2 regions of the Aeromonas sp. TS_SC_11 genome follow, and region 1 is predicted to be linked to the other one. Evidence: predicted binding sites of a transcription regulator. Region 1 holds the regulator's gene; the other holds the start of a gene.
The links. Region 1 encodes LexA, which represses DNA repair genes until DNA is damaged. Its sites were predicted from a motif close to ANCTGTNTNNNNANACAGNT; they were not measured.
Positions count from the first base shown of each region.

Region 2: ruvA (Holliday junction branch migration protein RuvA) is a predicted target of LexA. The motif match lies at 1,568-1,587, and genes of this name have one in related genera.

Region 1 covers NZ_CM170470.1:914,287-917,705, reverse strand. Annotated here, with positions in the region: gene plsB (glycerol-3-phosphate 1-O-acyltransferase PlsB) at 1-1,599, opposite strand, end outside; gene lexA (transcriptional repressor LexA) at 1,804-2,427, shown strand; gene AC1P02_RS04345 (hypothetical protein) at 2,881-3,168, shown strand; gene AC1P02_RS04340 (SCO family protein) at 3,378-3,419, shown strand, end outside.
Region 2 covers NZ_CM170470.1:260,284-263,702, forward strand. Annotated here, with positions in the region: gene ruvB (Holliday junction branch migration DNA helicase RuvB) at 1-890, opposite strand, end outside; gene ruvA (Holliday junction branch migration protein RuvA) at 899-1,513, opposite strand; gene AC1P02_RS01175 (methyl-accepting chemotaxis protein) at 1,753-3,419, shown strand, end outside.

The DNA.
Region 1 (3,419 bases):
TGCCAGCGCGCTCAGGGTCAGGCCATTGACGGCGGCGGCAGCGTTGATGCGGGTCATCAGCAGCTCGCCCAGCCGGGTGACTGTGGGTGCCATCCACTCTGGGCGCTCCTCCTGACCTATGTGGTCCTTCCACTCGGGCACATGTTCATTGAGGTAGCTGTTGAGGGTCAGGGGTTCGCCGAAGTTGACGAAGCCGCGGCCATAGTTGCGCAGCTTGCGCAGTATGCCGAGCACCTGCAGGAAGCTCTCTTTCTCCTTGCGGCTACCCTTGAGCTCGTTGTGATAGGTGTTCACCTCCATCACGTGCTCGTAGCCCAGATAGACGGGCACCAGGGTCACGGGTCTGTCCAGCCCGCGCATCATGGCCTGCAGTGTCATCGCCAGCATGCCGGTTTTGGGTGGCAGCAGACGACCGGTGCGGGAGCGCCCACCCTCGGTAAAGAACTCCACCGAATAACCCTTGGCAAACAGCAGGTTCAGGTATTCGCGAAATACAGTGCTGTAGAGCGGGTTGCCCTTGAAGGTGCGGCGGATGAAGAAGGCGCCGCCGTGGCGGAAGATGGGGCCCGCCGGCCAGAAGTTGAGGTTGATGCCCGCCGCTATGTGGGGCGGCACCATCCCCTGGTGGTAGATGACGTAGGAGAGCAGCAGGTAGTCCATGTGGCTGCGATGGCAGGGCATATAGACGATCTCGTGCCCTTCTTGCGCCAGCTGGCGTACCTTCTCGGCGCCGTTGACCGAAAGGCCGCGATAGAGCTTGTTCCACAGCCAGCCGAGGAAGCTTTCACTGAGGCGGATCAGCCGGTAGGAAAAATCGGAGGCGATCTCGTCCATGTAACCGTGGGCGCGCTTTTGCGCTTTCTCCAGGCTGATGCCCTCGCGCTGCGCCTCCTCTTCTATGGCCTGCTGGATCACGCTGGAATCCAGCAACTGCCTGAACAGCAGGCTGCGGTTAGGCAGCTTGGGGCCGGTGGCCGCCAGCTGCTGGCGGCTGAAGTGGGTGCGGGCCACCCGCGCCAGCTTGTGGGCGATAGCCTCGTCGGTGCCGTGCTTGTCGGCCATTTGACGCAGGGAGAGCGGCGGAGAGAAGCGCACCAGGTTCTCGCGGCCCTTGAGGATCACGATCAGCGCCTTCTTGAGGCGGTTCGGTGCCAGGCTGCTGATGATGTTCCAGCCGGAGGCCTCTTCCCCTTCCCGGCCGGGGGCGCGACCCCAGAACAGGGTGACGGGCACCACCTGGATATCCAGTGCCGGATCCTGCTTGTGCAGATCCAGCAGCTGGTGGAACTCCTGCAAGAAAGGCAGCGGTTTGCTGCGCTTGCCGAACAGGGGAGGCGGGCGGTCCAGACAGACATAGCGCGGCAGCAACTGACCGTTCAGCTCCAGCGGGGTGAAGGGACCGGGCAGGCCGAGATCCTCGCAGCACTGTTGCAGTGTCATCAGGTCGGTGATCGAGCTGGTTTTCAGGGCATAGACTATGGGTCTGGCTGGATCCAGCTTGAGCTCTGTGATGGGATTTTCCGGCAGGCTCTTGTGATTGACCAAGCCACTGACCGGCCATTGCAAGATGGCTCTGGAAATCTTCTGTCCAAGGGACATGTGCGTCTGCTCTCCAAAAAAATGCGGCGTGAGCATAACAAATCACCGGCGGCTTGTCGCCGAGAGGTACGATGAGTCGGCTGCGCAGCCGTAAAACCATGGCAAATAAGGGGTTGGCCGCGACAAATGTCAGCCGCGCCTTGCCTTGGCCACTGCACTGTATATACTGCCAGTGTGCTGTATAAAAAAACAGGTGCCAATGTTATGAAACCCCTTACCCCACGCCAGGCCGAAGTGCTGGAACTGATCAAGGTGAATATGAGCGAGACCGGCATGCCGCCGACTCGTGCCGAGATTGCCCAGAAGCTTGGTTTCAAGTCGGCCAACGCGGCCGAAGAACATCTGAAGGCCCTGGCCAAAAAAGGGGTCATCGAGATCATGCCGGGGACCTCTCGTGGCATCCGCCTGCTGATTGAAGAGGAAGCTGTGCTGGAAGAGACAGGCCTGCCTCTGATCGGCAAGGTCGCGGCCGGTGAACCCATACTGGCTCAGGAGCATATCGAGAGCCACTATCAGGTGGATCCCGCCCTGTTCCATCCGCGGGCAGACTTCCTGCTGCGGGTGCAAGGCATGAGCATGAAGAACATCGGCATCCTGGATGGCGACCTGCTGGCCGTCCACAAGACCCAGGAAGTGCGCAACGGCCAGGTGGTGGTGGCACGTCTCGACGAAGACGTCACCGTCAAGCGCTTCCAGCGCAAGGGCAGCCAGGTGTGGCTGCTGCCTGAAAATGAAGAGCTTGAACCCATCGCCGTTGATCTCTCCTGCCAGCAACTCACCATAGAGGGACTGGCCGTCGGCGTAATCCGCAACGCCGACTGGATGTAACAGCACGGCCTCCCTCGGGAGGCCGTCTCGCTTCTGTACCCCTTTCCCCATGATTTCAATCAGATCCTGATACCCGTGATTTTTGTCTGTCTCGCCCGTCCGCATCCGGCTCATTTCAGATATATCCTTGGCTAAGGCAGTCACTTGCTTGATCTGCCCCGAATGCTCGACAAGACGATCCTCTCCCACTTGGCAGGTGGCAGGAATCAAGGTCAGCAGGGATGCATAACAACAGCCTCAGGCGGCGCGCCGGACAGCAAGGGCGCTACCAGCCCAGTTAGATGGAGGCGTTCGCGGGATAGAAGGGAGGGTGGCCAGCATTGCACCGGCGGCATCTGCCGTCTGGAGAATAAAGGCACACCTGCGCAGTCGACACGCGGCAGTCATCGATCTGGCCACCCAAGGGGGCTGTCGATGCCGACCGGCGTGACCTGTTGGTCAAGGAGGACAGGTATGGCTTCAAGCTCGCCATGGGATCCGGGTCTGGCATCGCCCGCTTCTTCCATCACCCGTTTCATCAAGGGTAACCGGATGACCCGTTTCTATGCTCTCTGGGTACATCACAAGGGTGCCTGCTGGACTGTCTGGCTTGGCTGCCCCAAAGACAAGATAGTCCGCCTGGTGCGGCTGTTTCACCGTCATAGCGACACGGGACAAACGGATCTTCCCTGGACCGCTCCCGTCATACCGCTGCGTGCCCTGACAAAGCGCGCCCATGAGCGCCGCAGACAACAACCCTGATGTTTCCTGGCCCTTGTCTCACAGCCCCACCTTGATGGTGGGGCTGTTGTTTTATGGCCCAGCCCGGCTGACCAGTGATTATGGGAGCCTCTTTTGACCCAAGCGGCATCCGGTGCAAGGGATAACCCGGAGCGCGATGGGCTGGGTTACAATGGGCCATCCATTCGTGCCCACTCTGCGGGCATGTCGCAGTGAAAAGGTCTGTTGTTATGGTTAAACCGCGTTATCCCTTGCTGTTCCTGCTGCTGGTC
Region 2 (3,419 bases), 650 kb from region 1:
ATAGTATCTTTTTCTTCACCTATGGCAGCCGCCAGGTTATCGAGACCCACAGGGCCCCCCATAAACTTGTCTATGACAGCCAACAATAGCTTGCGGTCCATGAAGTCGAAACCTTCATTGTCCACGTCCAGCATGTCCATGGCACGGGCCGCTATGGGTCCATCGATCCGGCCATCAGACTTGACCTGGGCAAAGTCGCGCACCCGGCGCAACAAGCGGTTAGCAATACGCGGAGTACCGCGAGAGCGACGGGCCAACTCCAGGGCCCCGTCACCTGTCATCTCCAGTCCCAGACAGCGGGCACTGCGAGAGACGATATCGGTCAGATCCTTGACGTTGTAAAACTCCAGCCGCTGGACGATGCCGAAACGATCCCGCAGCGGGCTGGTCAGGGAACCGGCCCGGGTGGTGGCCCCGATCAGGGTAAAGGGTGGCAAGTCGAGCTTGATGGAGCGAGCGGCAGGGCCCTCCCCTATCATGATGTCGAGCTGGTAATCCTCCATCGCCGGATAGAGCACCTCCTCCACCACAGGGCTGAGACGGTGGATCTCATCGATGAACAAGACGTCGTTCGGTTCGAGGTTGGTGAGCAGGGCCGCCAGATCACCGGCCTTTTCCAGCACAGGGCCCGAGGTGGTCTTGATGTTGACCCCCATCTCGTTGGCGACTATGTTCGCAAGCGTTGTCTTGCCCAGACCCGGCGGGCCGAAGATCAACAGGTGATCGAGTGCCTCACCACGCTGGCGGGCCGCCTCGATGAAGATCTCCATCTGCTCGCAGACGGGATCCTGACCTGTGTAATCGGCCAGCATCTTTGGCCGTATGGCCCTATCGATGATCTCATCCTCACGCACGCCAGTGGCGGAAATGAGACGGTCCGCTTCAATCATTGCCTACCTCACACCAGACTACGCAGGGATTCACGGATGATATCTTCCACCGACATTCCCTCTTTGGCTATCTTGCTGACGATCTGGCTGGCCTGCTGCGGCTTGTAGCCAAGCGCCACCAGTGCACTGGCCGCCTCTTCGCTCGAATCCGGAGCACGCAGGACGCTCTCCCTGGCTGGCAGGCTGATCTCGGCCGGCGAGAAGAGATCGTGGCTGACCCAGCCCTTGAGCCTGTCCTTCATCTCCACCACCAGCCGCTCGGCGGTCTTCTTGCCCACGCCTGGCAACTTGATCAGGGAGCTTATCTCCTCACGCTCGACACTCAGCACAAACTGGGTAGCGGTCATGCCGGAGAGAATGGCCAGCGCCAGCTTGGGGCCGACGCCATTGGTTTTGATCAGCTCGCGAAACAGCGCCCGCTCCTGCTTGTGATTGAAGCCGTACAGCAGCTGTGCATCTTCCCGCACCACGAAGTGAGTGTGGATGGTCACTTCCTTGCCGATCTCGGGCAGATCATAGAAGCAGCTCATGGGCATCTGTACTTCATAACCCAGGCCCCCGACTTCCAGCAGCACCTCGGGGGGTTGTTTCTCAATGACTACGCCTCTCAAGCGACCAATCACGGCTCTCTCCTCGCCAAACCATCTATCTGTAAATTGGGTCATAGCATAAAGAATAACTGGATAAGTATCCAGCATAGGGCGGTGACGGATGACAGAGGATTCTCGGCATTCTGGCGCTTTCGGAGCCATGCTTGGATCGGATCTGGGCAGTAACTTTATTTTCCACCGGGAATGGCGAATCTTGGCCATTGATAGAACACTGAATTGGGTTTGTTCGGAACCAGGGAAGGTCCTGCATCATGAAAATTGTCACTACATCGAATCTTGGGCTGACTATCCTGCTCGGTTGCACACTGGGCATGGGAGCGATTGGCTGGTATGGCAGCCAGCGGCTGGCCGACTTGCTCTCCTATGTATTGGGCGCCGCCTGGCAAACTGCCGATGGCGCCATGGAGGGATCCATCGAGCTGGGCAACCAGTCTCTGTATATCCAGAAAATGCTCAGAGGCATGCCCCTCGACGAGCCCGAGCTGCAGCGAGCCAAACAGGCTGCAACTGACGCCCTGCAGCGGGTTGAGGAAGGCAAGCTCATCGATACGACGGCCATCAGTACCATGAACCAGCATGAGCAGACGTATCAGCAACAGCAGGAAAAACTGCTGACGCTCTACCGCACCTTTACCGGTATCGATCAGGCACTGCGCGCCAGTTCGGAGCGCATGTCACGCCTCTCAACCCAGCTGGAGGTGATCGGTGATGGCGCGGTAGAGAGCCTCACCCAGTCACCTGATCAGGCCATCAGCTGGAACGGCGGCCTCTCCACTCGCTGGCAGGCGGCTGACGGCGGCATGGAGGCCAACATAGGTTTCCTGCGTCAGCTCTATGCTCTGGAGAAGATGCAGAGTGAAGGCCCCACCCCCGCCATCCAGGCCGAACTGGCGGAGGCAAACCGCTTCTATCAGGAAGCGGTGGACGGCATGCTGGCGACCGGCCTGTTCGATGTGCCCGGTGAGGGGGAGTTTGCCGGCCAGTCACTCTCCACTCAGTACCGCGCCCTGCTGGCCGACAGCACACGGCTGACAAGTGAGTGGATCGCGGCCCTGACTGATTACCAGCGCCAGCTGGCTCTTTACGAGAGCAGTGCCGAACAACTCAAGCAGGCGCTGGTCGAGGTCGAGGCCCAGGGCGATGCGACCGTCGAGGATCAGGTGAACCAGCTCAATACCATCATCGGTTATACCAAAAACCTGATCTTGGGCGGTCTGGTGCTGAGCCTGCTGATTGTCACTCTGTGTGGCTTCTGGCTGGTACGCACCATAGTCAGACCCCTGCTGCAAGTTGACAAGCGCATGCAGGACATAGCCGCGGGCGACGGGGATCTCAACGCTCGTATCAACCTCAAGCGGGACGACGAGCTAGGCTCGCTGGCGGGCAGCGTGGATCGCTTCATCGAAAAGCTGCAAAAGATGATCAGCTCCACCATGGACAACAATCAGCACATCAGCGACCACGTGCACACCTCGGTCAACCGGGTCGAGGCCATCAGCCAGAGCAGCCGTCAGACCGCCGAACACGCCCAGGCGCTGCACCACGACAGCGAGCAGATGGTACAGGTCGCCACCTCCATCTCGGATAACTGCAGTCTGGCCGCACAAAATGCCAATCAGGTCCGTCAGCTGACAACGGAGAGCAGTCAGTATGTGGCCTCTGCCAGCGCAGGCATGCAGCGAGTGGTGGTGGAAGTGGGGGAATGTGCCAATGCCATCAACGCCCTCAAGGAGCAGGCCAGCCAGATTGGCCAGATCATCTCCACCATCAGCAGTATCTCGGAGCAAACCAACCTGCTGGCCCTCAACGCCGCCATCGAGGCAGCCCGGGCCGGCGAAATGGGCCGGGGCTTTGCCGTGGTGGCGGACGAGGTACGCACCCTGGCCAACCGCACTGCCGCCTCCAGCGCCGAGATAAC